3 regions of the Shigella sp. SIG6 genome follow, and region 1 is predicted to be linked to each of the others. Evidence: predicted binding sites of a transcription regulator. Region 1 holds the regulator's gene; each other region holds the start of a gene.
The links. The regulator CRP, encoded in region 1, controls carbon source genes, mostly activating them, when cyclic AMP is high. The targets are predictions, from matches to a motif close to ATGTGANNNNNNTCACAT.

Region 1 (10,655 bases):
TGCCAATGAATTTAGCAGCAGTGCTGAATTCACCCCTATGCGCGGCTTTAGCAATTGTCATCTACAAACTATGCTGCCGCGTTTGTTTCGTCGTCAGGTGAAATTCACCCCGTACTGGCAGCGGCTGGAGTTGCCCGACGGCGATTTTGTCGATCTCTCGTGGAGTGAAGACCCCGCACAGGCGAAACATAAACCGCGTTTAGTGGTGTTTCACGGGCTGGAAGGCAGTCTCAATAGCCCTTACGCCCACGGTCTGGTTGAGGCGGCGCAAAAGCGCGGCTGGCTGGGCGTGGTGATGCATTTTCGCGGATGCAGCGGTGAACCAAACCGTATGCACCGCATTTACCATTCGGGCGAAACCGAAGACGCCAGTTGGTTTTTACGCTGGCTGCAACGCGAATTTGGTCATGCGCCAACGGCTGCCGTCGGCTATTCGCTCGGCGGTAATATGCTGGCCTGTTTGCTGGCAAAGGAAGGCAATGATCTCCCGGTTGATGCGGCGGTGATTGTCTCTGCGCCGTTTATGCTGGAAGCCTGTAGCTATCATATGGAAAAGGGCTTTTCCCGCGTTTATCAGCGTTACTTGCTGAACCTGTTAAAAGCCAATGCCGCGCGCAAGCTGGCAGCCTACCCCGGAACGCTGCCGATTAATCTCGCGCAGTTAAAATCGGTACGTCGCATCCGTGAATTTGACGATCTAATCACCGCCAGAATTCACGGCTACGCCGACGCTATCGACTATTATCGTCAGTGTAGCGCCATGCCGATGCTGAACCGGATCGCCAAACCGACGCTGATTATTCACGCCAAAGACGATCCGTTTATGGATCATCAGGTGATCCCAAAACCGGAAAGTCTCCCCTCGCAGGTGGAGTATCAACTGACTGAACATGGCGGTCATGTTGGCTTTATTGGCGGTACATTACTTCATCCGCAAATGTGGCTGGAGTCACGCATTCCTGACTGGTTAACAACGTATCTGGAGGCGAAATCATGTTGATTCCGTGGCAAGACCTCTCCCCCGAAACGCTGGAAAATTTAATTGAAAGCTTTGTGTTACGTGAAGGCACCGATTATGGTGAACATGAGCGTACACTTGAACAGAAAGTCGCCGACGTCAAACGCCAGCTACAGTGCGGAGAAGCGGTGCTGGTATGGTCGGAGCTGCACGAAACGGTCAATATTATGCCGCGCAGTCAGTTTCGCGAATAACCTGCAACCGTCGGCGGACGAGATAATAGTGATAGCTAAGTCATGGAGTTACTATGTCTGCCAAACATCCGGTCATTGCGGTAACAGGATCCAGCGGCGCGGGGACCACCACCACCAGCCTCGCGTTTCGTAAAATATTCGCGCAGTTAAATCTGCATGCAGCTGAGGTGGAAGGCGACAGTTTTCACCGTTACACCCGCCCGGAAATGGACATGGCGATCCGCAAAGCGCGCGACGCCGGGCGGCATATCAGCTACTTCGGCCCCGAAGCGAACGACTTCGGCCTGCTGGAACAAACCTTCATTGAATACGGTCAGAGCGGCAAAGGGAAATCTCGCAAATATCTGCATACCTACGACGAAGCCGTACCCTGGAATCAGGTACCGGGAACATTCACCCCCTGGCAACCTTTACCAGAACCCACTGATGTACTGTTTTATGAAGGTTTACACGGCGGCGTAGTCACGCCACAGCATAACGTTGCGCAGCATGTGGACTTACTGGTCGGCGTAGTGCCTATCGTTAACCTTGAGTGGATTCAAAAACTGATCCGCGACACCAGCGAGCGCGGGCACTCACGAGAAGCAGTAATGGACTCGGTAGTGCGTTCAATGGAAGACTATATCAACTACATCACACCGCAGTTTTCCCGCACCCATCTTAACTTCCAGCGCGTTCCCACCGTCGACACTTCAAACCCGTTCGCGGCAAAAGGTATCCCGTCGCTGGATGAAAGCTTTGTGGTGATCCATTTTCGTAATCTGGAAGGGATCGATTTCCCTTGGCTGCTGGCGATGTTGCAAGGCTCATTCATTTCCCACATCAATACGTTAGTGGTACCTGGCGGCAAAATGGGGCTGGCAATGGAATTAATTATGCTGCCGCTGGTGCAACGATTGATGGAAGGAAAGAAAATCGAGTAACTTTACTATTATGCCGGATAAAATACTATCCGGCTTCACAACGGGATAGTTAAGTCACGCGGCAACCACTTCATACGAGTGAGTAATATTCACCGCTTTTTCCAGCATCAACGCCACTGAACAATATTTCTCGGCAGAGAGATCAACCGCACGCGCAACCGCTGCGTCTTTCAGGTCGCGACCGGTGACGATAAAATGCAGATTAATGTGCGTAAACAGGCGTGGTGCCTCTTCGCGGCGTTCAGAGGTCAATTTTACTTCACAATCGACCACATCCTGACGCCCTTTTTGCAGGATCGAAACCACATCGATGGCACTGCAACCACCCGCCGCCATCAACACCATTTCCATCGGACTTGGTGCTTTATCGCCTGAGTTGCCGTCCATTAAAATCTGGTGACCAGAGGCGGATTCGCCCAGAAAAGTTAACCCTTCGACCCACTTCACTCGCGCTTGCATTTTTGCTACTCCACTGCGTCAATTTTCCTGACAGAGTACGCGTACTAACCAAATCGCGCAACGGAAGGCGACCTGGGTCATGCTGAAGCGAGACACCAGGAGACACAAAGCGAAAGCTATGCTAAAACAGTCAGGATGCTACAGTAATACATTGATGTACTGCATGTATGCAAAGGACGTCACATTACCGTGCAGTACAGTTGATAGCCCCTTCCCAGGTAGCGGGAAGCATATTTCGGCAATCCAGAGACAGCGGCGTTATCTGGCTCTGGAGAAAGCTTATAACAGAGGATAACCGCGCATGGTGCTTGGCAAACCGCAAACAGACCCGACTCTCGAATGGTTCTTGTCTCATTGCCACATTCATAAGTACCCATCCAAGAGCACGCTTATTCACCAGGGTGAAAAAGCGGAAACGCTGTACTACATCGTTAAAGGCTCTGTGGCAGTGCTGATCAAAGACGAAGAGGGTAAAGAAATGATCCTCTCCTATCTGAATCAGGGTGATTTTATTGGCGAACTGGGCCTGTTTGAAGAGGGCCAGGAACGTAGCGCATGGGTACGTGCGAAAACCGCCTGTGAAGTGGCTGAAATTTCGTACAAAAAATTTCGCCAATTGATTCAGGTAAACCCGGACATTCTGATGCGTCTGTCTGCACAGATGGCGCGTCGTCTGCAAGTCACTTCAGAGAAAGTGGGCAACCTGGCGTTCCTCGACGTGACGGGCCGCATTGCACAGACTCTGCTGAACCTGGCAAAACAACCAGATGCTATGACTCACCCGGACGGTATGCAAATCAAAATTACCCGTCAGGAAATCGGTCAGATTGTCGGCTGTTCTCGTGAAACCGTGGGACGCATTCTGAAGATGCTGGAAGATCAGAACCTGATCTCCGCACACGGTAAAACCATCGTCGTTTACGGCACTCGTTAATCCCGTCGGAGTGGCGCGTTACCTGGTAGCGCGCCATTTTGTTTCCCCCGATGTGGCGCAGACTGATTTATCACCCCGATATCAACTATGCACTTCGACAAACGCTGGTGCTATGTTTGCCCGTGGCCGTTGGGTTAATGCTTGGCGAATTACGATTCGGTCTGCTCTTCTCCCTCGTTCCTGCCTGTTGCAATATTGCGGGCCTTGATACGCCTCATAAACGTTTTTTCAAACACTTAATCATTGGTGCGTCGCTGTTTGCCACCTGTAGCTTACTGACACAGCTGCTACTGGTAAAAGATGTTCCCCTGCCCTTTTTGCTGACCGGATTAACGCTGGTACTTGGCGTCACTGCTGAGCTGGGGCCATTGCACGCAAAATTGCTTCCTGCATCGCTGCTCGCCGCCATTTTTACCCTCAGTCTGGCGGGATACATGCCGGTCTGGGAACCATTGCTCATCTATGCGTTGGGCACTCTCTGGTACGGATTGTTTAACTGGTTTTGGTTCTGGATCTGGCGCGAACAACCGCTGCGCGAGTCACTAAGTCTGCTGTACCGTGAACTGGCAGATTATTGTGAAGCCAAATACAGCCTGCTTACCCAGCACACCGATCCTGAAAAAGCGCTGCCACCGCTGCTGGTGCGCCAGCAAAAAGCGGTCGATTTAATTACTCAGTGCTATCAGCAAATGCATATGCTTTCCGCGCAAAACAATACCGATTACAAGCGGATGCTGCGTATTTTCCAGGAGGCGCTGGATTTGCAGGAACATATTTCGGTCAGTTTGCATCAGCCGGAAGAGGTGCAAAAACTGGTCGAGCGTAGCCATGCGGAAGAAGTTATCCGCTGGAATGCGCAAACCGTCGCCGCTCGCCTGCGCGTGCTGGCTGATGACATTCTTTACCATCGCCTGCCAACGCGTTTTACGATGGAAAAGCAAATTGGCGCACTGGAAAAAATCGCCCGCCAGCATCCGGATAATCCGGTTGGGCAATTCTGCTACTGGCATTTCAGCCGCATCGCCCGCGTGCTGCGCACCCAAAAACCGCTCTATGCCCGTGACTTACTGGCCGATAAACAGCGGCGAATGCCGTTACTTCCGGCACTGAAAAGTTATCTGTCACTAAAGTCTCCGGCGCTACGCAATGCCGGACGACTCAGTGTGATGTTAAGCGTTGCCAGCCTGATGGGCACCGTGCTGCATCTGCCGAAGTCGTACTGGATCCTGATGACGGTATTGCTGGTGACACAAAATGGCTATGGCGCAACCCGTCTGAGGATTGTGAATCGCTCCGTGGGAACCGTGGTCGGGTTAATCATTGCGGGCGTAGCGCTGCACTTTAAAATTCCCGAAGGTTACACCCTGACGTTGATGCTGATTACCACCCTCGCCAGCTACCTGATATTGCGCAAAAACTACGGCTGGGCAACGGTCGGTTTTACTATTACCGCAGTGTATACCCTGCAACTGTTGTGGCTGAACGGTGAGCAGTACATCCTTCCACGTCTTATCGATACCATTATTGGTTGTTTGATTGCTTTCGGTGGTACCGTCTGGCTGTGGCCGCAGTGGCAGAGCGGGTTATTGCGTAAAAACGCCCATGATGCTTTAGAAGCCTATCAGGAAGCGATTCGCTTGATTCTGAGCGAGGACCCGCAACCAACGCCACTGGCCTGGCAGAGAATGCGGGTAAATCAGGCGCATAACACTCTGTATAACTCATTGAATCAGGCGATGCAGGAACCGGCATTCAACAGCCATTATCTGGCAGATATGAAACTGTGGGTAACGCACAGCCAGTTTATTGTTGAGCATATTAATGCCATGACCACGCTGGCGCGGGAACACCGGGCATTGCCACCTGAACTGGCACAAGAGTATTTACAGTCTTGTGAAATCGCCATTCAGCGTTGTCAGCAGCGACTGGAGTATGACGAACCGGGTAGTTCTGGCGATGCCAATATCATGGATGCGCCGGAGATGCAGCCGCACGAAGGCGCGGCAGGTACGCTGGAGCAGCATTTACAGCGGGTTATTGGCCATCTGAACACCATGCACACCATTTCGTCGATGGCATGGCGTCAGCGACCGCATCACGGGATTTGGCTGAGTCGCAAGTTGCGGGATTCGAAGGCGTAATACAGGCTAAACCATCGGATAAGGCATTCACGCCGCATCCGACATATTTTGCCTGATGCGTCTTATTTACGCCCCAACCACCTTCGCCACCGCGTGGGCGAAACGTTGCATCCCTTCATCGATATCCGCATCTTCCACCACCAGCGACGGTGCTAAACGCATCACATCCGGTCCGGCATTCAGCACCATTACGCCAACCTCTGCACCCGCATACAGGAAATCACGCGCCCGACCTTTGTAGTGTGGTTTCAGCTCCGCGCCAATTAACAGCCCTATACCGCGAATATCGCTAAACACATCGTACTGCTGATCGATCTTCTGCAAATGGTCAACAAAACGCTGGCGTTTCGCCTGAATGCCTTCCAGCACTTCAGGGGTATTGATGATATCAAACGCCGCGCCCGCTACTGCACAGGCCAGAGGATTACCGCCGTAGGTGGAACCGTGAGAACCAGGATGAAACGCAGAAGCAATTTCCGCCGTGGTCAGCATGGCGCTAATCGGGAAGCCGCCGCCTAACGCTTTCGCAGAAGTCAGAATATCCGGCGTCACACCGTAGTACCTGTAAGCAAACAAATCGCCAGTCCGCCCCATCCCGCACTGCACTTCATCAAACACCAATAATGCCTGATGTTGATCGCACAGCTCGCGCAAGCCCTGCAAAAACTCTGGCGTCGCTGCCGTCACACCGCCCTCGCCCTGGATCGGCTCAACCACCACCGCACAGGTGTGATCATCCATCACCGCTTTCACTGCATGGAGATCGTTAAAGGGAACGTGGATGATGTCTGCCGGTTTCGGCCCAAAGCCGTCGGAATATTTTGGCTGCCCACCCACCGAAACGGTAAACAGCGAGCGACCATGAAAAGCGTTATGGAAGGCAATAATTTTGGTTTTGAACGGGCTATGACGCGCACAGGCGTAATGGCGTGCCAGTTTAAAGGCGGTTTCGTTAGCTTCCGTGCCGGAGTTCATAAACACCACGCGTTCGGCAAACGTCGCCTCAATCAGTTTGCGCCCAAGACGCAGCGCCGGTTCATTGGTGAAAACGTTACTGATATGCCACAGAGTTTCGCCCTGGGTTTTTAACGCGTTCACCAGCGCAGGATGGCAATGGCCCAACGCCGTAACTGCAATGCCTCCCGCGAAATCGACATACTCCTTGCCTTGCTGATCCCAGATTCGGCTGCCCTGACCTTTTACCGGAATAAACTCTGCCGGAGCATAAATCGGCAGGATCACTTCATCGAAAGTCGCGCGTGTAATTGCTGTTTGTTCAATTGCCATCTCATGATCACCCTGTTACGCATAAATAAATGTGAAATTATAATCACAAAATATGCATAAAAAATCACTGAATGGCAATCGGAAATCAGAGATACAGGAAATTAGCCAGCAGTTGATGTCCTTGTTCGCTAAGAATACTTTCTGGATGGAACTGCACACCTTCCAGATCCCACTGGCGATGGCGAATCCCCATAATCTCGCGGGTTTCGCTCCAGGCCGTCACGTCAAAGCACGCTGGTAATGAGTCAGGTTCCACCACCAGCGAATGGTAGCGTGTCACGGTAAGTGGATTTGCCAGCCCCCGAAATACGCCCTCACCGCTATGTGTAATCGGCGAGGTTTTGCCGTGCATGACCTTTGCGGCGCGCACAACTTTGCCGCCAAATGCCTGCGCCATTGCCTGATGACCGAGGCAGACACCAAGAATCGGCAAGCGCCCGGCATAGTGGCGAATAACGTCAAGGGAGATCCCGGCTTCATCTGGCGTACAGGGGCCAGGTGAGATGACAATTTTTTGTGGTTTAAGGGCGTCGATATCCGCCAGCGTCAACGCATCGTTGCGCTTAACCAGCACATCCGCCCCCAGTTCACAAAAGTACTGGTAGAGGTTCCAGGTAAAAGAATCGTAGTTATCTATAAGCAGGATCATGGCGGCTCCGGTACGAAAGAACCGCGCTATTTTACTCAGATTCCCCGGCTTCGCTTACCACTTTGCTAAATATCATCTGCAGTGCGGTGAGATCCCCCATTGCCCCACTCTGATTTGCCTGATTCCAGGCCTCTTTTTCGATACCCTGCCAGCTCAGTTGATATCCAGCATGAATCGCCAGTTGCTCGAAGAAGATCCGCTGTGCCAGACCACTTCCCACCCGGAAGGGATGCAGCACGTTGATTTCACAATAGTAATGCGCCAGCCGCTCGACGAACTTCGCTTTCTCCAGGCCAACCAGATAACCTTCTTCCTCCAGATCCTGCATCAGGGCATTGCCCTCTTTTTCGATATAAGCAAAGTGGCAGAACGGCGTATCGCCCTGATAAATATCAACTTCACGCAGTTGCCCTGCCCAGTCGAAAATATCCTGGTACAGCTGGCGATGGATAGTGCGCAAATGCGGTAAACCGCGCACCAGCGGACCAAGCTCAATGGTCGCAGCACGCAGCGCCGTCATTTCGTAAGCGGCCTGTTCCAGCCGCTGCTGCTGGCGGATGTTCAGCCGGTTACGCATGATATCAAGGCCAGGATAAAGATACGGATCGCGCCCTTCGCCGAATTTATCGCTCATAGTGCCTCCTCAGCTCTTCAAGGCGCGCTAAAGCCTCTGCGGCAGTAAGAGTGACTAAAGGCATCTCGACGCCTTCAAGACGGCGACTGGCCTGGAAATTACGATTACGCTGAAGCTCCCAGAGACGGGACTTTTGCTTATCGGTGAGTTTCTTCACTTGATGCCTCCCTGAACGTGTCCATTTGCCACAAGTATAAGCGGCAAATCCGGGTTACGCCGGGAGAGCAGAAGCGCGGGCAAGATTGCCCGCGCGAGAAATCATTACGGCAGGACTTTAGCGGAAAGGATAACTACCGGTTTTGACGGCACATTCTGGTACGGACCAACATCATGAGTCGGCACCTGGGAAATCTTATCGGCAACGTCCATGCCTTTCACCACTTTACCAAATACCGCGTAACCGAAATCACGCTGACCATGGTCAAGGAAGGCGTTATCGGCAACGTTGATAAAGAACTGGCTGGTGGCGCTGTCTTTGTCAGCGGTACGCGCCATCGCGATGGTGCCACGCGTGTTGCGCAGGCCGTTATCGGCTTCATTTTTGATTGGCGGGTTTGGTTTTTTCTGCTGCATCTGCTCGGTGAAACCGCCGCCCTGAATCATAAAGCCAGGAATGACGCGGTGAAAGGTAGTGTTGTTATAAAAACCGCTGTTCACATAATCGACAAAGTTTTGCACAGACACTGGCGCTTTTTGTTTATCCAGCTCCAGTTCGATGTTACCAGCTGAGGTTGTCAACAATACGTGCGGGTCCCCTTTCGCTGCCATTGCTGCGGGAGAAAGAGCAGAAAGAGCGAAAACAGCAGCCATCGCCGCCAGGGTCGATTTGAACATGAGATTTCCTTAACAAACAGAGCAGAAAAAAAGCAAGTGAAGAGATTCTAAATAGCCTTCAAGAACAAGGCCATCCCTTTACCTAATTTTACGTATCTGAAATATATGTAACCTGACGATCACTTTTTATTCCGTGATCAAAATCACCTCTTAAAATGCAATTTAGCAACCGATTGCAATAAAACATTTAAACAGATCACAAAATCACCTAAAATCGCCCGCTCGCGGCATATCCCGCTATGCCATTTTATTTTTGAACGCAGGCCAATCATGACTAACAGCAATCGCATCAAGCTCACATGGATTAGCTTTCTCTCCTACGCACTGACTGGTGCGTTGGTTATTGTCACCGGGATGGTGATGGGAAATATCGCCGATTATTTCAATCTGCCGGTTTCCAGTATGAGTAACACCTTCACCTTCCTCAACGCCGGCATTTTAATCTCTATCTTCCTCAACGCCTGGCTGATGGAAATCGTCCCGTTGAAAACGCAGTTACGTTTTGGCTTTCTCCTGATGGTGCTGGCGGTTGCCGGTTTGATGTTCAGCCACAGCCTGGCGCTGTTCTCGACGGCGATGTTCATTCTCGGGGTGGTCAGCGGCATTACTATGTCGATTGGTACATTCCTGATAACACAAATGTATGAAGGGCGTCAGCGCGGTTCCCGCCTGTTATTTACTGACTCCTTCTTCAGTATGGCTGGGATGATTTTCCCAATGATCGCCGCGTTTCTACTGGCGCGCAGCATTGAGTGGTACTGGGTTTATGCCTGCATCGGGCTGGTGTATGTCGCTATTTTTATTCTGACCTTCGGCTGTGAGTTCCCGGCACTGGGCAAACGTGCACCAAAAACGGATGCTCCGGTAGAGAAAGAAAAGTGGGGGATCGGCGTACTGTTTCTCTCTGTTGCGGCGCTGTGCTACATCCTCGGTCAGTTAGGTTTTATCTCCTGGGTGCCTGAGTATGCCAAAGGCCTGGGCATGAGCCTGAACGACGCGGGCACGCTGGTGAGTAACTTCTGGATGTCATACATGGTCGGCATGTGGGCGTTCAGCTTTATTCTTCGCTTCTTTGATTTGCAACGCATTCTGACCGTACTGGCTGGTCTGGCTGCGATTCTGATGTACGTCTTTAACACCGGAACACCAGCACATATGGCGTGGTCAATTCTCGCTCTGGGCTTCTTCTCCAGCGCGATCTATACCACCATCATCACCCTGGGTTCACAGCAGACCAAAGTACCGTCGCCAAAACTGGTTAACTTTGTCCTGACCTGCGGAACCATCGGTACTATGTTGACCTTTGTGGTTACCGGCCCGATTGTTGAACATAGCGGTCCGCAGGCGGCACTGCTTACAGCAAACGGTCTGTACGCTGTCGTCTTTGTGATGTGCTTCCTGTTAGGTTTCGTCAGCCGTCACCGTCAGCATAACACCCTGACCTCTCATTAATTGCTAATGCCGGACGGCACTATCGTCGTCCGGCCTTTTCCTCTCTTCCCCCGCTACGTGCATCTATTTCTATAAACCCGTTCATTTTGCCCATTTTTTGCACAAACATGAAATGTCAGACAATTCCGTG
Region 2 (10,655 bases), on a different contig from region 1:
CTGGGTACTGATTACTGAAAACATGGTCGATCAGCCATTTCTCGACAAATATTGTGTTGGTTACGATGAAAAAACGCTGCCCGCCAACGCACCACGTAACGCGCATTATAAAGCCTATATTCTGGGCGAAGGGCCTGACGGCATAGCTAAAACGCCGGAATGGGCAGCAAAAATCACCAGCATCCCGGCAGAAAAAATTATCCTGTTGGCACGAGAGATCGGTTCAGCAAAACCTGCTTATATTTGTCAGGGTTGGGGGCCACAACGACACTCCAACGGCGAACAAACGTCCCGCGCTATTGCCATGCTTTCCGTTCTTACCGGTAACGTCGGCATAAACGGCGGCAACTCAGGTGTACGCGAAGGTAGCTGGGATCTGGGGGTAGAATGGTTCCCGATGCTCGAGAATCCTGTTAAAACGCAGATTTCCGTTTTTACATGGACAGATGCCATCGACCATGGTACGAAAATGACCGCGACCCGTGATGGTGTTCGTGGAAAAGAAAAACTGGATGTCCCCATCAAGTTTTTATGGTGCTACGCCAGTAACACATTGATCAATCAACATGGCGACATCAATCACACCCATGAGGTGCTTCAGGATGACAGCAAGTGCGAGATGATTGTTGGCATTGACCACTTCATGACGGCCTCGGCTAAGTATTGCGATATCCTGTTGCCTGACCTGATGCCAACAGAGCAAGAAGACCTTATCTCTCATGAATCTGCAGGGAATATGGGCTATGTGATCCTCGCCCAACCCGCAACCTCAGCAAAATTTGAACGCAAACCCATCTACTGGATGCTGAGTGAAGTCGCCAAACGCTTAGGACCAGACGTTTATCAAACCTTTACTGAAGGTCGCAGTCAGCATGAATGGATCAAATATCTCCATGCGAAAACGAAGGAACGTACCCCTGAGATGCCCGACTACGAGGAGATGAAAACGACCGGGATCTTTAAGAAAAAATGCCCGGAAGAACACTACGTCGCTTTCCGCGCATTCCGTGAAGATCCACAGGCAAACCCGTTGAAAACACCTTCGGGGAAAATCGAAATTTATTCTGAACGACTGGCGAAGATTGCAGATACCTGGGAATTGAAAAAAGATGAAATTATTCATCCCATTCCTGCGTATACCTCAGGTTTTGATGGCTGGGACGATCCCCTGCGGAAAACCTATCCACTGCAGTTAACGGGCTTCCACTACAAAGCGCGTACCCACTCCAGCTACGGCAATATTGATGTGTTACAGCAGGCCTGCCCACAAGAGGTGTGGATCAACCCCATTGATGCTCAGGCACGCGGTATCCGTCATGGCGATACCGTGCGGGTATTTAACAATAATGGAGAAATGCTGATTGCCGCAAAAGTGACTCTGCGTATTCTGCCTGGCGTTACCGCCATCGGGCAAGGTGCGTGGCTTAAAGCGGATATGTTTGGTGACCGGGTCGATCACGGCGGCAGTATCAATATTCTGACCTCTCACCGCCCTTCACCGCTGGCAAAGGGAAACCCGTCGCACAGCAATCTTGTCCAGATCGAAAAGGTTTAAGGAGTAGCCCATGACCACACAATATGGATTTTTTATCGATTCCAGCCGCTGTACTGGCTGTAAAACCTGCGAACTGGCGTGCAAAGATTTTAAAGATCTTGGCCCGGAAGTCAGTTTCCGCCGTATTTATGAATATGCTGGCGGCGACTGGCAGGAAGATAATGGCATCTGGCACCAGAACGTGTTCGCTTATTATCTCTCCATCTCCTGTAACCATTGCGATGACCCCGCATGTACAAAAGTCTGCCCCAGCGGCGCAATGCATAAGCGTGAAGATGGCTTTGTGGTGGTTGATGAAGATGTTTGTATCGGCTGCCGCTACTGCCACATGGCTTGTCCGTACGGCGCACCACAGTACAATGCTGAAAAAGGGCACATGACGAAGTGCGATGGTTGTTATTCGCGCGTCGCCGAGGGGAAACAACCCATATGCGTCAAATCCTGCCCGCTGCGTGCACTTGAGTTCGGTCCAATTGAAGAGCTGCGCCAGAAGCACGGCACTCTGGCTGCCGTCGCGCCACTGCCGCGCGCGCATTTCACAAAACCCAATATCGTTATCAAACCTAACGCCAACAGCCGCCCGACCGGCGATACCACTGGTTATCTGGCTAATCCGGAGGAAGTGTAAAATGGGAAATGGATGGCATGAATGGCCACTGGTTATCTTTACCGTATTGGGTCAATGCGTAGTAGGCGCGCTGATTGTTAGCGGAATTGGCTGGTTCGCCGCCAAAAATGACGCAGACCGTCAGCACATTGTTCGTGGCATGTTTTTCCTCTGGCTGTTGATGGGCATCGGGTTTATTGCCTCTGTCATGCACCTGGGATCGCCACTGCGAGCGTTTAACTCGCTGAATCGAATCGGAGCTTCTGGTCTGAGTAACGAGATTGCTGCCGGTTCCATATTTTTTGCCGTTGGCGGACTATGGTGGCTGGTGGCGGTCATCGGTAAAATGCCGCAAGCGTTGGGGAAACTCTGGTTACTTGTCAGCATGGCGCTCGGCGTCATTTTCGTCTGGATGATGACCTGCGTGTATCAAATCGACACCGTGCCAACCTAGCATAACGGTTACACTACGCTGGCTTTCTTCCTGACGGTATTGTTGAGCGGTCTAATACTTGCTGCCGCAATTCTGCGGGCAGCCCGCGTTACATTTAATACCACACCATTTGCCATCATTAGCGTTCTGGCGCTGATCGCTTGTGCCGAGGTGATTGTGCTGCAAGGTTTGTCTCTGGCGTCTATTCACTCATCCGTGCAACAAGCCAGCGCACTGGTACCAGATTACGCCTCCTTACAGGTCTGGCGTGTGGTATTGTTATGCGCAGGTCTTGGATGCTGGCTTTGTCCGCTCATTCGTCGCCGTGAACCTCACGTTGCCGGACTTGTTCTGGGGCTAATCCTCATACTTGTTGGTGAGATGATCGGGCGTGTGCTCTTTTATGGCCTGCACATGACAGTAGGAATGGCTATTGCAGGTTAACAAATTGGTGCGGGGCAACCCGCACATTTCAGGATGTTAGGAATGACCCATTTTCTGTCGCGGCGCGCGTGTTGGGCGCGCTGTTTTATTACGCTCCAGAGAGTGCGGAAGCCGCACCTCTGGTTGCGGTACTCACCAGTGACGGCTGGGAAACTCAGTGGCCTCTACCAGAAGCGTCATTAGCGCCGCTGGTGACGGCTTTTCAGACACAGTGTGAAGAGACTCACGCCCAGGCCTGGCAGCGTTTGTTTGTCGGCCCGTGGGGGTCGGTCTGGCTGGATCGCGAATCTGTGCTGTTTGGCGATTCAACATTGGCACTTCGTCAGTGGATGCGCGAGAAAGGCATTCAGTTTGAAATGAAGCAAAACGAACCGGAAGATCATTTTGGTTCACTGCTGTTGATGGCTGCGTGGTTGGCGGAGAATGGTCGCCAGACAGAATGCGAAGAATTGCTGGCATGGCACCTTTTTCCGTGGTCAACACGTTTTCTTGATGTTTTTATCGAAAAAGCAGAACACCCTTTCTACCGTGCACTGGGTGAACTGGCTCGCTTAACGCTGGCGCAATGGCAATCACAACTGTTGATTCCTGTCGCGGTTAAACCACTCTTTCGATAGGATCACCGTAATATTGCCGGATGGTGACGATTACGCGCGATTCGGCAATAATACGTTACAATGTCACGTTTTTTTATCTCTTAAAGCACGCACTGCTTTTGCGGTTGGCCTCTTTTGCCGCAAAATAGTCGCCCGTGTTTCATTGCCCATTTCTGCTCATGCATCATCTACACATCTATCCGGATCTGAGCACTATGTTCCGCCGTCTGCTTATCGCAACAGTCGTCGGTATTCTCGCGGTCTTTGCCGTTGCCGGGTTTCGTCATGCGATGCTGCTACTGGAGTGGTTGTTCCTCAATAATGACTCCGGCAGTCTGGTCAATGCAGCGACAAACCTTTCCCCCTGGCGACGGCTGCTAACTCCGGCGCTCGGCGGACTGGCGGCGGGTTTGTTGCTGATGGGCTGGCAGAAATTTACCCAACAACGCCCTCATGCGCCGACCGATTACATGGAAGCGTTGCAAACCGATGGACAGTTCGATTACGCAGCAAGCCTGGTTAAATCGCTTGCCTCGCTGCTGGTAGTAACCAGCGGCAGTGCAATTGGTCGCGAAGGTGCGATGATTCTTTTAGCTGCCCTTGCCGCCTCCTGTTTTGCCCAACGTTTTACGCCACGCCAGGAATGGAAATTATGGATCGCCTGTGGGGCCGCGGCGGGAATGGCTGCGGCCTATCGTGCCCCGCTTGCTGGCAGTTTATTTATAGCCGAAGTGCTGTTTGGCACTATGATGTTGGCCTCTCTCGGCCCGGTGATTATTTCCGCCGTCGTGGCATTGCTGGTTAGCAATCTGATTAATCATAGCGACGCGTTACTCTACAACGTACAACTCTCAGTGACGGTTCAGGCTCGTGACTATGCGCTGATTATCAGTACAGGTGTGCTGGCAGGTCTGTGCGGACCACTGTTGTTAACGTTAATGAACGCCTGTCATCGTGGATTTGTGAGTCTCAAACTTGCGCCGCCCTGGCAACTGGCACTAGGCGGGTTGATCGTGGGTCTGCTTTCCCTGTTCACACCTGCAGTGTGGGGCAACGGCTATAGCACCGTACAATCCTTTTTAACCGCCCCACCACTGTTAATGATCATTGCCGGGATCTTCCTTTGTAAACTGTGTGCCGTGCTGGCGAGTAGCGGTTCCGGCGCACCCGGTGGTGTCTTTACACCGACGCTATTTATCGGTCTTGCCATTGGCATGTTGTATGGTCGTAGCCTGGGATTATGGTTCCCTGATGGCGAAGAAATTACGCTTTTACTCGGATTGACCGGGATGGCGACACTGTTGGCGGCAACCACGCACGCGCCGATTATGTCGACGTTGATGATATGTGAAATGACCGGGGAGTATCAGCTACTCCCCGGTTTATTGATTGCCTGCGTAATTGCGTCGGTAATTTCGCGGACGTTACACCGTGACTCTATCTACCGCCAGCACACTGCGCAGTATAGCTAAGCGGATGTATTGCCCCAGTTCACGCTGTTCGGCGCGCGGCAGATAAGGCAGTTCACCAATGAGCGGTGCCGGAAGTTTTTTACCCAGCACATCAATGATTTCCGCATAATGCGCCAGTCCTGGGTTGATTCGGTTAGCCACCCAGCCAATGAGCGGCAGCCCGTCGTTGGCGATCGCCTGAGCTGTTAGCAGTGCATGGTTAATGCAACCTTCCTGAATACCGACAACCATCAACACCGGCAGTTGTTCCTGCACTACCCATTCAGAGAGTGGACGCAAATCATTCATCAGACTGCGCCAGCCGCCAGTCCCTTCTACCACGACATGATCGACTTTATCGGTCAGGTTTGCCAGGCCGTTTGAAATGAGGGTGTAATTGATTGGGCAACTGTGCGCCACGCTACTTTCTTCTTCGCTTAACGCGATAGGATTAACTGCTTCATAAGGCAGTTCGATGGTTGAAACACTCTGCAACACCAAGGCATCTTTATTACGCAGCCCTTCGGGTGTCTCTTTGCTCCCCTTCGCTACGGGTTTATATCCCGCAACCGTTTTTCCCTGGGAGGCTAACGCTTGTAGCAATGCGCGGGAAACCACCGTTTTCCCTACAGAAGTGTCTGTACCGGTAATAAAGAAACGCTTCAGCATCACTAACTCCACCGTTATGCTTCACAAATATAAACTAGGAAAATAATTAACCTTGAAAGTCTAAGTTATGCTTTCCTGGCCCAAATTGAGATAGCGCAAATTTTGGTAGAACAGTTAAAAAATGTTAACCCTGCAACAGACGAATCAACAAAGAACCGTTATACATCGCGTCTTTTACCAGTGCAGCGCCTGCCATCGTGCCCTGGTTAGAAAACTGAGTACTCTCAACGCTAATGTGCTGACTATACGCAGGAAGGGCCTGCTGACGGATGCTGTCTGAGATGACCGGGAAGAGGATATCTGCCGCTTTACTTAACGGTGAGCCAATCAGTATTTTTTGTGGGTTAAATAAATTCACCATGATGGCAAGAATGCGCCCTACATGCGCGCCCACCCCGATAATGATGTCTTTTGCCAGTAGATCGCCGCGCAATGCCGCCTGACACAATGAGTCCACGGTTAACGGTTGCCCATGTAACATCGAGCTCATGGATTGATTGAGACGCAGCTGTGCCAGCTCAAGAATACTGTCCACACTGGCGATGGTTTCGAGGCAGCCGTGGTTCCCGCAATAACAGCGTTTACCATATGGGTCGACCTGTGTGTGGCCTATTTCCACGAGACTACTGCTGCCTGCGTGTAGCAGATGACCATCGGTAATGACGCCCACCCCCACGTTGTGATCGATAACCACCTGAATCACATCGCGCGCCCCGCGTGAGGCACCAAACAAGGCCTCTGCCATCGTCCATGCGCTGATATCATGCTGAATATAAACCGGTACGCCGGTATGCTGCTCCAGCGCCTCGCCGAGCGGCATCTCTTTTACATCCTCGTAGAACGGCATGCGATGTACAATACCATTTTCCGTATCAATAATTCCCGGCAGGGTTATGGCAATCGAAGTTAGACGCTCAAGTTTTTTCTGGTGGCGGATAAAAAACTGATCGATATGGGAAATGATACGATCCAGCAATGGCAAGTCATCTTTTAACGCCAGTTCCTGCGACTCTTCCACCACCAGTTTGCTGCTCAGATCGCGCAGAGCAAGGAAAATCTCCCCGCGACTAATGCGCAGAGAAAGATAGTGCCAGGCTTCAGTTTCAACCACCAGCCCCACCGCCGGACGGCCACGGTTCCCCGCTTCTTTGATTTCCAGCTCTCGCACCAGGTGTGCTTCGAGCATCTCACGGACAATTTTAGTGATACTGGCAGGAGCCAGCTGCGCCAGACGGGAAAGATCGATACGCGAGACTGGACCAAGCTGATCAATCAGGCGATAAACCGCGCCCGCGTTGGTCTGCTTTATTTGATCAATGTGCCCAGGCTGGTTTTCAGCAACCACCGCATACTCCCTATATTTTCGCGCTCCGAAATAATCTGTAGGCTATGGTGAAGCACTTCAATACGTGTCGTCAAATTTTTACTTAGGCATGTGATTAACAGCACATTTTTCGGGCTTTTTCGCTGAAATTTCCCTCACCTGAGAGCATTCAGCAGATGAATACGAAAGTTACGCGCAGCTGGACTTTGTTCATGATGTTTCGGCCAGACCAACCACATTTCAGAAACCGCATCCTCTTCAGCAATCGGCACCTAGCGCATTTCGTTGAGCTGAACACGTTTAAATGACGCAGGCAAAATTGAAACACCCAGACCGGCGGAAACCAGACCGATGATGGTCATTGCGTCGCCCACCTCCTGAGTGATGACGGGCGTCAAATGGTAACGTCGCATCAGTCCGAGAATATCGTCATACAGCCCAGTCCCGACGTGCGGATCAAAAAAGACAAAGGGTTCTTTCGCCAGTTCAGCCAGTGTTACACTCGGATTATTTGCCAGGGGATGATCGTGCGGGATCATCGCCATAAGCGGTTCATGGACGATGACTGCGTGTTCAAGCGTCTCCGGTAACGCTGTGTTACGCAGCAATCCCATATCCAGCGTTCCTTCAATGAGCGGAGCGATTTGCTCGCGAGTGTTCATTTCGCGGGTTTGTAAATGGACATCAGGATAATCACGGCGAAACAGCGATAACGTATCGGACACCGCCCGAATAAAAGGAGCGGACGAAGTAAAACCAATACGCAACTCCCCCGCTTCACCCTGATGCAGTCTTTCAGCGCGAGCGGCAGCGTCATCCACCATAGACAGGATTTGCCGACTATCTGCAAGAAACTGTTTTCCTGCTGCCGTCAGCAATACACTGCGATTAGTTCGTGCCAGCAGTCGGGCACCGATTTGTTGCTCCAGTGCCTGAATCTGCTGACTTAGCGGCGGTTGCGAAATATTCAGGCGGGCAGCCGCGCGCCCAAAATGCAGCTCTTCCGCAACAGCAACAAAGTAACGCAGATGACGAAGTTCAATATTCATATTTAAAACATCTTATTTGAGATTATTAATATATTAGACAGAACAATTCGATTTTCCTACCCTATGTATAAGCCTGATCCACAGGCATATTTAGCAAGGATTTCAAGTGAGCCGTACTACAACTGTTGATGGCGCTCCGGCAAGCGACACTGACAAGCAAAGCATTTCTCAGCCAAATCAATTTATTAAACTCGGTACGCCGCAATTTATGCGCGTCACCCTGGCGCTGTTCTCTGCCGGACTGGCAACCTTTGCACTTCTCTATTGTGTGCAGCCTATCCTTCCGGTGCTTTCGCAGGAGTTTGGCTTAACGCCCGCGAACAGTAGTATTTCACTGTCCATTTCCACGGCGATGTTGGCTATCGGTTTGCTATTTACTGGCCCGCTATCCGATGCCATTGGTCGCAAACCAGTGATGGTCACGGCGCTACTGTTGGCCTCCATTTGTACGTTACTTTCGACAATGATGACCAGCTGGCACGGCATTTTGATTATGCGCGCCTTGATTGGGCTTTCGTTAAGTGGCGTGGCAGCTGTTGGCATGACTTATCTTAGCGAGGAAATCCACCCCAGTTTCGTGGCCTTTTCGATGGGGTTGTATATCAGCGGCAACTCAATTGGCGGCATGAGCGGACGCTTAATTAGTGGTGTCTTCACGGACTTTTTCAACTGGCGAATTGCTCTGGCGGCAATCGGTTGTTTCGCGCTGGCCTCGGCGTTGATGTTCTGGAAAATCCTCCCTGAATCACGCCATTTTTGCCCGACTTCGCTGCGCCCTAAGACGTTATTTATCAACTTTCGTCTGCACTGGCGTGACCGGGGATTACCGTTATTGTTCGCAGAAGGCTTTTTGCTGATGGGGTCGTTCGTCACGCTGTTTAATTACATCGGCTATCGGTTGATGCTTTCCCCCTGGCATGTCAGTCAGGCCGTGGTTGGCTTATTATCGCTGGCTTATTTGACCGGTACATGGAGCTCACCCAAAGCCGGAACCATGACCACCCGCTATGGGCGCGGTCCGGTGATGTTGTTTTCGACGGGAGTTATGCTGTTTGGTTTACTGATGACCTTATTTAGCTCGCTGTGGCTGATCTTTGCCGGAATGTTACTCTTCTCAGCCGGATTCTTCGCAGCCCACTCAGTAGCCAGCAGCTGGATCGGCCCCCGCGCAAAACGCGCTAAAGGCCAGGCCTCCTCGCTGTATCTGTTCAGTTACTATCTGGGGGCGAGTATTGCCGGGACGCTGGGTGGTGTTTTCTGGCATAACTATGGCTGGAACGGCGTCGGCGCATTTATTGCTCTGATGCTGGTCATTGCTCTGCTGGTCGGGACGCGTTTGCATCGTCGTCTGCACGCCTGAAAAATAAGTCCGGACTGCGGTAAATACCCGTCCGGACTTATTGCCTGCTCAAACCAACGTTAATAGCCATCCTAAAATAGACGAAGCGCCAGCCAATTCCCGCAGCGCATCTAGCGTCATCAGGATTATAAGTACCCAAATAAACGGATTCATTTTGCTGTGTGTCATTTATTACTGATGCGCAGTTATTCTACCGCTTTGTAAGTAGTATAATAGTTAACCCGATCAAGACTACTATTATTGGTAGCTAAATTTTCCTTAAGTCACAATACGTTATTATCAACGCTGTAATTTATTCAGCGTTTGTACATATCGTTACACGCTGAAACCAACCACTCACGGAAGTCTGCCATTCCCAGGGATATAGTTATTTCAACGGCCCCGCAGTGGGGTTAAATGAAAAAACAAATTGAGGGTATGACAATGAAAAAAGTATTAGCTCTGGTTGTTGCCGCTGCTATGGGTCTGTCTTCTGCCGCCTTTGCTGCAGAGACTGCGACCACACCTGCTCCGACTGCGACGACCACCAAAGCAGCGCCAGCGAAAACTACACATCATAAAAAACAGCATAAAGCAGCACCTGCCCAGAAAGCGCAGGCGGCTAAAAAGCATCATAAAAATACGAAAGCTGAACAGAAAGCCCCTGAACAAAAAGCGCAGGCAGCGAAGAAACACGCCGGGAAACACGGCCATCAGCAACCGGCAAAACCTGCTGCACAACCCGCAGCGTAAGTTTTCAACAGTAATGCTGGCGCGCCCCCTCGCGCCTGAAAATTACGGTGCTAAGCGGGTAATGTTTAGCACCGCCTTTAGCGGAGGGTAGTATGGTGGGCCGTTATCGCTTTGAGTTCATTCTTATCATCCTTATTTTATGCGCACTGATTGCCGCCCGTTTTTATCTTTCCTGACTGTAGTTATCTGATTTTACTCCCACTTTCATCCCGTCCCGTCTATAGTATTTATGAGGGTTTGCTTTTAATAATCATAATTACCCACCAGAGTGTGATATGCGTACAACCATTGCTGTAGTGTTGGGTGCAATTAGTTTGACGTCTGCTTTTGTGTTTGCAGATAAACCAGACGTTGCCAAATCGGAAAACGATGAGGTCAGCACCCTGTTTTTTGGTCATGATGATCGTGTGCCAGTGAATGACACGACCCAATCAC
Region 3 (9,148 bases), on a different contig from region 1:
TAAAGGTGCCGCCGCAGATGTTCCCCGCTAAAGTAGGTAGTGCGAAGGGCCAGATGAAATCGCTCCAGTGCAGCGTACCGTTAAACACCAGATAGAGGATTTCAACAGAACCGACCACGATATGGGTGGTGTCACCCTGGGCAATAAGCCAGGTCATCAATATAATCACCACAATCTTTGCCGCACCTGCTGCAGGAAACATCCATACCATAGTGGCGATCAGCCAGCCGGAAATGATCGCGTTGGCAAACATCTCGCTGGGGGTGTTCTTCATCACATCCATGCCGATTTTGACAAATGCATCGCGAGTTTCTTCATTGAAGATAGGCATATATTCAAATGCCCACGCAGCAATACCAGTCCCGAGAATATTACCCAGCAGCACGACTCCCCATAACCGCATAAGTAAGCCAACGTTGCTCATTGTCGGTTTTTGCATGACGGGTAGTACCGCAGTCACGGTGTTTTCGGTAAATAATTGCTGGCGGGCCATTATGACGATAATAAAACCAAAGGTATAACCGAGATTCTCCAGCAAGAAGCTGCCCGGCACACCTTCCAGTTCGACATGAAATATCCCTTTTGCCAGTAACGAAGCGCCCATCGACAGACCCGCCGCAATGGCTGACCACAGTAGCGCCATTGCGTCGCGTTCTAGCTCTTTTTCACCATCCTGGCGGATATGCTCATGAATTGCCATCGCCCGGGAGGGGAGTCGGTCTTCATCTATTTCTATTTTTTTGCCGCGCTCTTTTTCTTCGCTCTCAACTTCAATTTCGTCGCTGTGTTGATCAATTTTGTCGTTGTTCATGGTCTCTTCTCTTGAATTAGCACGTATAGCTAAAGCGTAGCGGCTTTTTTGCTCGCAACTGGCGGGAGTTACTCTGAAAATGTAGAAAAGGCTGCGTTTGCCTTTTTCTGTTTCTATAGAATCAAGTAGCCTACAGGGCGGCGATTACCAGGCTATGATCAAATCAGCAAATCAGGGCGTCTGGACATCAGTTGACGTGCTGTTACAATCGCCCACACCTAAACAGGCGGATACGGTATCGTTCCGTCATGGATGGCAAACTGCATAAGCCATAAAAAAACAGGGAGACATTTATGAAGCTTCGCCTGTCGGCGCTTGCTCTGGGAACTACGCTTCTGGTGGGGTGTGCGAGTTCCGGTACAGATCAGCAAGGGCGTTCTGACCCGTTAGAAGGGTTCAACCGCACCATGTACAACTTCAACTTCAACGTATTAGACCCGTATATTGTTCGACCGGTCGCTGTCGCCTGGCGTGATTATGTTCCGCAACCGGCGCGTAATGGTTTGAGCAACTTTACTGGCAACCTTGAAGAACCTGCGGTGATGGTTAACTACTTCTTGCAGGGCGACCCTTATCAGGGGATGGTCCACTTTACCCGCTTTTTCCTGAACACCATTTTGGGGATGGGCGGCTTTATTGATGTTGCAGGGATGGCGAACCCGAAACTGCAACGGACTGAACCTCACCGCTTCGGTAGTACGCTTGGTCATTATGGCGTGGGTTATGGGCCTTACGTTCAGTTACCGTTCTACGGTAGCTTCACGCTGCGTGATGACGGTGGTGATATGGCGGATGGTCTTTACCCGGTTCTTTCCTGGCTGACCTGGCCGATGTCTGTGGGTAAATGGACGCTTGAAGGGATCGAAACCCGCGCTCAGCTGCTGGATTCCGATGGTCTGCTGCGTCAGTCGTCCGATCCTTATATTATGGTGCGCGAAGCGTACTTCCAGCGTCATGATTTCATCGCTAATGGCGGCGAACTCAAACCGCAGGAAAATCCGAACGCGCAAGCGATTCAGGATGATTTAAAAGATATCGATTCTGAATAAGAAACAAATAAAAAAGGTGAGTCGCAAAACTCACCTTTTTTGTTGTTATCCCTCAATTACCACAAGTAAAAGGAGATAAACCGACAATGACCCGGACGTAATGATGTAAAAATACTGATGTTCGTCACTGACTATTTCCGATATTCAGGCGTTGAAAAATCAAAAAACTGGAAAAATAATTTTAAATATCATCAAAATTAACACCTAGTGCAGATAGTTGATTAATTTCATTTTGATATTTCGCCTGGCGATTTTGAAGTCTTTTTTCAACTTTATCTTCGAGATCCTTAAAGTCTTTGTATTTATTTTCAGGATGGTCAACGTCAACTTTGTTAGCGAATAAAGTAGAAATTATTTCTTTTACATTATCGCGTCTAAATTTTGCATCGTCCACTTGAAAATTATATCTTATTGCTCGACCTAAACGTTTAAAAACTTCGTTAGGTTCTCTCAGTCTTTCCCCGTTGAGCTCGTTTACAACCTGATGATCGGAACCAGTTGCAAATGATTCTGCCATGATAGCTTTACTGCTTTCAAACCACGCTGAAGCACTCCTGGCGTTTTCACTACAATATTGGGTGAGACTATCACCATTAATACGAATTCCTCTTTGAATGTGGTAGTCGTCCTGATCGTAGTAACCGAGAGATAAGTAATCATTTCCGTTTTTATTTTTAATTACAATAGCGAGAGAGTCGCCTTTTTTATCTTTACCGTACCAGGTAAATAAGTCCGTTGGTTCGCTTTTCCCGCTCTCATCAAATTCCGTTACCGTATGTCTGAGTTTGTGTGATATCTTATCGAAGATAAAACCAGGATCTCCATCATATATTTCTTTTAATGCGCTGAAGATCATTTCCTTGTTATTGATATCATGAGTCTTCTCAACTATGTTGTCATTAATGATAGTACGGACGAGTTCTTTGTCTTTATAGTTCCAGGTAATTCTATTGGTTCTTGGTTGTCGATACCAATAGTAATATGGTCTGTATCATTGGAGCCAATATCAATATAAGTAACTGAGGAATTATTAATATTAAATCTATAAGGATCGTCGTTTACTCGTATGGCGTTTTTTATAAGTTCAAGTAGATGTTTAATACAGGTGCTTATTCCTTCCTTACCATTAAAAAGGTTTTTGAACTCTTGTACTAATCCATTAATTTCATCATTGTTATTTTCATTAATGGATTCTGGGTAAGCTGCGCTGGTATTGTTGATTGAAATAGATGGTAGCATGATTTTATTCCATGTTGATTGATTTGTTACAAATATATATTACCTAATGAAATAGACTATCAAAAAACGCTCATTTATTTAGAACCTATCTTTAATTTGAGTGTATAAGCGCACAATAGCCAGGGGGGGTGAGTATCCTGGAAATGCAGAAAAGTAAACTCTTTGAGAAGGACGAGCAGAACGCTTGAAAATATGCATTTCCCTTCAGGTTTGTCTGTGGATACCACTTACTGATTTGAAAGGGCAAGCTGCCATCAGGCTGTTTGCAAAACTCAGGAGGCAAGCAATGAGGAAACTACTTTCGGTGAAGTGGGGGAGTTAAAGTCACCTGCATAGCAGGTGACTTTATCCAGGCGAACGCGTTATCAGAACGCGTAGTTAAAGTTAGTACCGAACAGCCAGGCTTTACCTTCAGACTCGAACTGGTATGGGCCTTCGTTAATTTTCACGCTCTGACCGTGCATATAAGAAACACCAACGTCGACTGAAGCATCTTTATTAAATGCGTAAGTCGTACCTGCACTCAGCCAGAAACGGTCCTGGTCCGGAATGGAGATAGAACGATTCTGAGCCGGAACTGGGCTGTCATCAAAGGCGATACCGGTACGGAAGGTCCAGTTATCATCGTAGTAATAAGTGGTACCCAACGCGATGCGGTAAGCATCTTTAAAGCCTTCATGTTTCTGGAACAGCGTGTCGCCACTGGTTGAGGTCGCTTTCAGCTGCTGGAACTGACTCCAGCTGGTGTAAGCCAGGCTATAGTGAATCGCCCACTGTGGATCAACACGGTTATAACCTGACACTTCCCACATTTCAGGCAGGTTCAGCGTCAGATAACCCGATTGCGTTGCGCCACCTGTCGCGGTAGGAATTGGCAAACCGTAGTTATTAAACGCACGATTAAGATCGCTGCTGTAGTTACCTTTGAAGTCAATTTTCACTTCAGAACGGTAGGTCAGTGCATAGCGGTTATTTTTATCCAGTTCATACAGGATTCCGGCGTTCCAGCCAAAGCCCCACTGGTTACCGTTCAGATGAGCGATTTTGGTATTACTGTCGATACCGTTGGCGGTAGCTGCCAATGCTTGCCCTTGAGGAGTTTGCCCGGCAGGAGATTGCATAATCTGACCAGCAACCAACTGCCCCAGATCGCCTGCGAAACGTTCAATTTTCGCGCGAGCGTAGATGGCGTTGAAACCAAGACCAAAGCTCCATGCATTATTTAAGCGATACGCACCGCTTAAGTTCAGGTTCATGGTTTCAAGGTCAGTTGTACCCCCGACAGAGCCGCCTGCATAAGTATCATTAAACTCTGTTGCCAGACCATAGTTAGAGGTAATAGAAGCGCCCCAACCAAATTGGTCGTTAATCGGTGCAACAAAGTGCATGTTCGGAACCCATGCCGTAGGCGCGATGTTATCGGCTTTCAGGCTACGACCAGACGGAGACGTTCCGCTGATATTCACATCCGGGTCAATATAAACCGCACCCGCAGAAAATGTCGGGCGGTCAAACATGGTAATCAATGCGGGGTTACGGCTAACGTTACCTGCATCATCGGCAATTGCGCCTTCCCCTGAATAAGCCCGGCCCAGGCCAGAGGAAGAAAATTCGTTTAACTGAAAGCCTGCCGACCAGGCCTGGGTGGAGATAAGTGCCACTGCGACTGCGAGAGCAGACTTTGTAAACAGGGTTTTCTGGCTCATGACCATAACCTCAATGATTTATTTTTATACAAACTATGTTACGTGCTGTAACAGGAGCGCGAAGTGTAGGGTCTGAGGTACATCTTAGAAATCAGACCAGTGGCGAGAGTATAGGTCGGACCAGCTAGAATGTTGCAAGTATGTTTCCATCTTTTTTCAAATATAATCTAAGAAACGCGATCCAGCTGGCAAAATTTGGAGGTTGCGCACTCGCGGATTCGGGTGAATTTTGTTTTAGATCATTTTTAAGTGTGATTTCGGTCACTTATCCGATTTTGCAGAATTAACAACTGGAGCAGCACTTTCCGGAAGCGTAAAATATCCACAACGTTTATCTGGCACCTTGGGTGCACATACAGAGGAAATCAACGATGAGTAAATGTAGTGCTGATGAAACCCCGGTTTGCTGCTGTATGGATGTTGGCACCATTATGGACAACTCCGACTGCACTGCGTCTTACAGCCGCGTGTTTGCAAACCGCGCAGAAGCAGAACAAACGCTGGCGGCGCTGACTGAAAAAGCCCGTAGAGTGGAATCCGAACCGTGCAAAATCTCCCCGACTTTCACTGAAGAGTCTGACGGTGTGCGCCTGGATATCGATTTCACTTTTGCCTGCGAAGCTGAAATGCTGATCTTCCAGCTGGGTCTGCGTTAATTCCTCTCGGGTACGTACGCCCCTGTCAGTTGCTGGCAGGGGCGTTTTCTTTTCTTTCTTCTGTCTTCACTGTGTCATAGCTCCCACTTTCCTTTTTCTCCGCTTGGCTAAATGTAAAAAAATGGTTAAGACTATGATCAGGTCAGACCACTTTATTTATTTTTTTTACAGGGGAGTGTTATGGGTCAGGTTTTACCACTGGTTACCCGCCAGGGCGATCGTATCGCCATTGTTAGCGGTTTACGTACGCCTTTTGCCCGCCAGGCGACGGCTTTTCATGGCATTCCCGCGGTTGATTTAGGGAAGATGGTGGTAGGCGAACTGCTGGCACGCAGCGAGATCCCCGCTGAAGTGATTGAACAGCTGGTCTTTGGTCAGGTCGTACAAATGCCTGAAGCCCCCAACATTGCGCGTGAAATTGTTCTCGGTACCGGAATGAATGTGCATACCGATGCTTACAGCGTCAGCCGCGCTTGCGCTACCAGTTTCCAGGCGGTTGCAAACGTCGCAGAAAGCCTGATGGCGGGAACTATCCGAGCGGGGATTGCCGGTGGGGCAGATTCCTCTTCCGTATTGCCAATTGGCGTCAGTAAAAAACTGGCGCACGTGCTGGTTGATGTCAACAAAGCTCGAACCATGAGCCAGCGCCTGAAACTCTTCTCTCGCCTGCGTTTGCGCGACTTAATGCCCGTACCGCCTGCGGTAGCAGAATATTCTACTGGCTTGTGGATGGGCGACACCGCCGAACAAATGGCGAAAACCTACGGCATCACCCGAGAACAGCAAGATGCATTAGCGCACCGTTCGCATCAGCGTGCCGCTCAGGCATGGTCAGACGGAAAACTCAAAGAAGAGGTGATGACTGCCTTTATCCCTCCTTATAAACAACCGCTTGTCGAAGACAACAATATTCGCGGTAATTCCTCGCTTGCCGATTACGCAAAGCTGCGCCCGGCGTTTGATCGCAAACACGGAACGGTAACGGCGGCAAACAGTACGCTGCTGACCGATGGCGCGGCAGCGGTGATCCTGATGACTGAATCCCGGGCGAAAGAATTAGGGCTGGTGCCGCTGGGGTATCTGCGCAGCTACGCATTTACTGCGATTGATGTCTGGCAGGACATGTTGCTCGGTCCAGCCTGGTCAACACCGCTGGCGCTGGAACGTGCCGGTTTGACGATGAGCGAACTGACATTGATCGATATGCACGAAGCCTTTGCAGCTCAGACACTGGCGAATATTCAGTTGCTGGGTAGTGAACGTTTTGCTCGTGAAGTACTGGGGCGTGCACATGCCACTGGCGAAGTGGACGATAGCAAATTTAACGTGCTTGGCGGTTCGATTGCTTACGGACATCCCTTCGCGGCGACCGGCGCGCGGATGATTACCCAGACATTGCATGAACTTCGCCGTCGCGGCGGTGGATTTGGTTTAGTTACCGCCTGTGCTGCCGGTGGGCTTGGCGCGGCAATGGTTCTGGAGGCGGAATAATGGAAATGGCATCAGCGTTTACTCTTAATGTTCGTCTGGACAACATTGCTATCATCACCATCGACGTACCGGATGAGAAAATGAATACCCTGAAGGCGGAATTTGCCTCGCAGGTGCGCGCCATTATTAAGCAACTCCGTGAAAACAAAGAGTTGCGCGGCGTGGTGTTTATCTCCGCGAAACCGGACAATTTTATCGCCGGAGCAGACATCAACATGATTGGCAACTGCAAAACGGCGCAAGAAGCGGAAGCACTGGCGCGGCAGGGCCAACAGTTGATGGCGGAGATTCATGCTTTGCCCATTCCGGTTATCGCGGCTATTCATGGCGCTTGCCTGGGCGGTGGGCTGGAGCTGGCGCTGGCGTGCCACGGTCGCGTTTGTACTGACGATCCTAAAACGGTGCTCGGTTTGCCTGAAGTACAACTTGGATTGTTACCCGGTTCAGGCGGCACCCAGCGTTTACCGCGTCTGATAGGCGTCAGTACAGCATTAGAGATGATTCTCACCGGAAAACAACTTCGGGCGAAACAGGCATTAAAGCTGGGGCTGGTGGATGACGTTGTTCCGCACTCCATTTTGCTGGAAGCCGCTGTTGAGCTGGCGAAGAAGGATCGCCCATCTTCCCGCCCTCTACCTGTACGCGAGCGTATTCTGGCGGGGCCGTTAGGTCGTGCGCTGCTGTTCAAAATGGTCGGCAAGAAAACAGAACACAAAACTCAAGGCAATTATCCGGCGACAGAACGCATCCTGGAGGTTGTTGAAACGGGATTAGCGCAGGGCACCAGCAGCGGCTATGACGCTGAAGCTCGCGCCTTTGGCGAACTGGCGATGACGCCGCAATCGCAAGCTTTGCGTAGTATCTTTTTTGCCAGTACGGACGTGAAGAAAGATCCCGGTAGTGATGCACCGCCTGCGCCATTAAACAGCGTGGGAATTTTAGGTGGTGGCTTGATGGGCGGCGGTATTGCTTATGTCACTGCTTGTAAAGCGGGGCTTCCGGTCAGAATTAAAGATATCAACCCGCAGGGCATAAATCATGCGCTGAAGTACAGTTGGGATCAGCTGGAGGGCAAAGTTCGCCGTCGTCATCTCAAAGCCAGCGAACGTGACAAACAGCTGGCATTAATCTCCGGAACGACGGACTATCGCGGCTTTGCCCATCGCGATCTGATTATTGAAGCGGTGTTTGAAAATCTCGAATTAAAACAACAGATGGTGGCGGAAGTGGAGCAAAATTGCGCCGCTCATACCATTTTTGCTTCGAACACGTCATCTTTACCGATTGGTGATATCGCCGCTCACGCTGCGCGACCTGAGCAAGTTATTGGCCTGCATTTCTTCAGTCCGGTGGAAAAAATGCCGCTGGTAGAGATTATTCCTCATGCTGGTACATCGGCGCAAACCATCGCCACTACGGTAAAACTGGCGAAAAAACAGGGCAAAACGCCCATTGTCGTGCGTGACAAAGCCGGGTTTTACGTCAATCGCATCTTAGCGCCTTACATTAATGAAGCTATCCGCATGCTGACCGAAGGTGAACGGGTAGAGCACATTGATGCCGCGCTAGTGAAATTTGGTTTTCCGGTAGGCCCAATCCAACTTTTGGATGAGGTAGGAATCGACACCGGGACTAAAATTATTCCTGTACTGGAAGCCGCTTATGGAGAACGTTTTAGCGCGCCTGCAAATGTTGTTTCTTCAATTTTGAACGACGATCGCAAAGGCAGAAAAAATGGTCGGGGTTTCTATCTTTATGGTCAGAAAGGGCGTAAAAGCAAAAAACAGGTCGATCCTGCCATTTACCCGCTCATTGGCGCACAAGGGCAGGGGCGACTCTCCGCACCGCAGGTTGCTGAACGGTGTGTGATGTTGATGCTGAATGAAGCAGTACGTTGTGTTGATGAGCAGGTTATCCGTAGCGTGCGTGACGGGGATATTGGTGCGGTATTTGGCATTGGTTTTCCGCCATTTCTCGGTGGACCGTTCCGCTATATCGATTCTCTCGGCGCGGGCGAAGTGGTTGCAATAATGCAACGACTGGCCACGCAGTATGGTTCCCGTTTTACCCCTTGCGAGCGTTTGGTCGAGATGGGCGCGCGTGGGGAAAGTTTTTGGAAAACAACTGCAACTGACCTGCAATAAGAAGGTCAAAGCTATATGAATCCGCGCTGAATGGCGGAGTGTTGGTCAAAAT

Region 2: mlc (sugar metabolism global transcriptional regulator Mlc) is a predicted target of CRP. The motif match lies at 7,189-7,206, and genes of this name have one in related genera.
Region 3: ACUU1M_RS15845 (YfcZ/YiiS family protein) is a predicted target of CRP. The motif match lies at 5,055-5,072, and genes of this name have one in related genera.

Annotation. Positions count from the first base shown of each region.
Region 1 covers NZ_JBQZXC010000043.1:12,112-22,766, forward strand. Annotated here, with positions in the region: gene ACUU1M_RS09630 (hydrolase) at 1-1,000, shown strand, start outside; gene ACUU1M_RS09635 (YheU family protein) at 994-1,212, shown strand; gene ACUU1M_RS09640 (phosphoribulokinase) at 1,266-2,135, shown strand; gene ACUU1M_RS09645 (OsmC family protein) at 2,190-2,594, opposite strand; gene crp (cAMP-activated global transcriptional regulator CRP) at 2,896-3,528, shown strand; gene ACUU1M_RS09655 (YccS/YhfK family putative transporter) at 3,579-5,669, shown strand; gene argD (bifunctional acetylornithine/succinyldiaminopimelate transaminase) at 5,736-6,956, opposite strand; gene pabA (aminodeoxychorismate synthase component 2) at 7,042-7,605, opposite strand; gene ACUU1M_RS09670 (putative adenosine monophosphate-protein transferase Fic) at 7,637-8,239, opposite strand; gene ACUU1M_RS09675 (YhfG family protein) at 8,229-8,396, opposite strand; gene ppiA (peptidylprolyl isomerase A) at 8,501-9,073, opposite strand; gene tsgA (MFS transporter TsgA) at 9,344-10,525, shown strand.
Region 2 covers NZ_JBQZXC010000041.1:2,100-12,754, forward strand. Annotated here, with positions in the region: gene ynfF (selenate/tellurate reductase subunit YnfF) at 1-1,555, shown strand, start outside; gene ynfG (DMSO reductase like molybdoenzyme iron-sulfur subunit YnfG) at 1,566-2,183, shown strand; partial or broken gene ynfH (selenate reductase membrane anchor subunit YnfH) at 2,185-3,039, shown strand; partial or broken gene dmsD (Tat proofreading chaperone DmsD) at 3,078-3,656, shown strand; gene clcB (voltage-gated ClC-type chloride channel ClcB) at 3,815-5,107, shown strand; gene bioD (dethiobiotin synthase) at 5,060-5,755, opposite strand; gene mlc (sugar metabolism global transcriptional regulator Mlc) at 5,880-7,100, opposite strand; partial or broken gene ACUU1M_RS09300 (LysR family transcriptional regulator) at 7,235-8,128, opposite strand; gene ACUU1M_RS09305 (MFS transporter) at 8,235-9,488, shown strand; gene ACUU1M_RS09310 (KPN_01571 family protein) at 9,537-9,656, opposite strand; gene asr (acid resistance repetitive basic protein Asr) at 9,912-10,220, shown strand; gene ACUU1M_RS09320 (small membrane protein YdgU) at 10,313-10,396, shown strand; gene ACUU1M_RS09325 (trypsin-like serine peptidase) at 10,496-10,655, shown strand, end outside.
Region 3 covers NZ_JBQZXC010000113.1:896-10,043, forward strand. Annotated here, with positions in the region: gene ACUU1M_RS15825 (formate/nitrite transporter family protein) at 1-811, opposite strand, end outside; gene mlaA (phospholipid-binding lipoprotein MlaA) at 1,105-1,860, shown strand; partial or broken gene yfdF (protein YfdF) at 2,042-3,099, opposite strand; gene fadL (long-chain fatty acid transporter FadL) at 3,465-4,805, opposite strand; gene ACUU1M_RS15845 (YfcZ/YiiS family protein) at 5,177-5,461, shown strand; gene fadI (acetyl-CoA C-acyltransferase FadI) at 5,642-6,952, shown strand; gene fadJ (fatty acid oxidation complex subunit alpha FadJ) at 6,952-9,096, shown strand.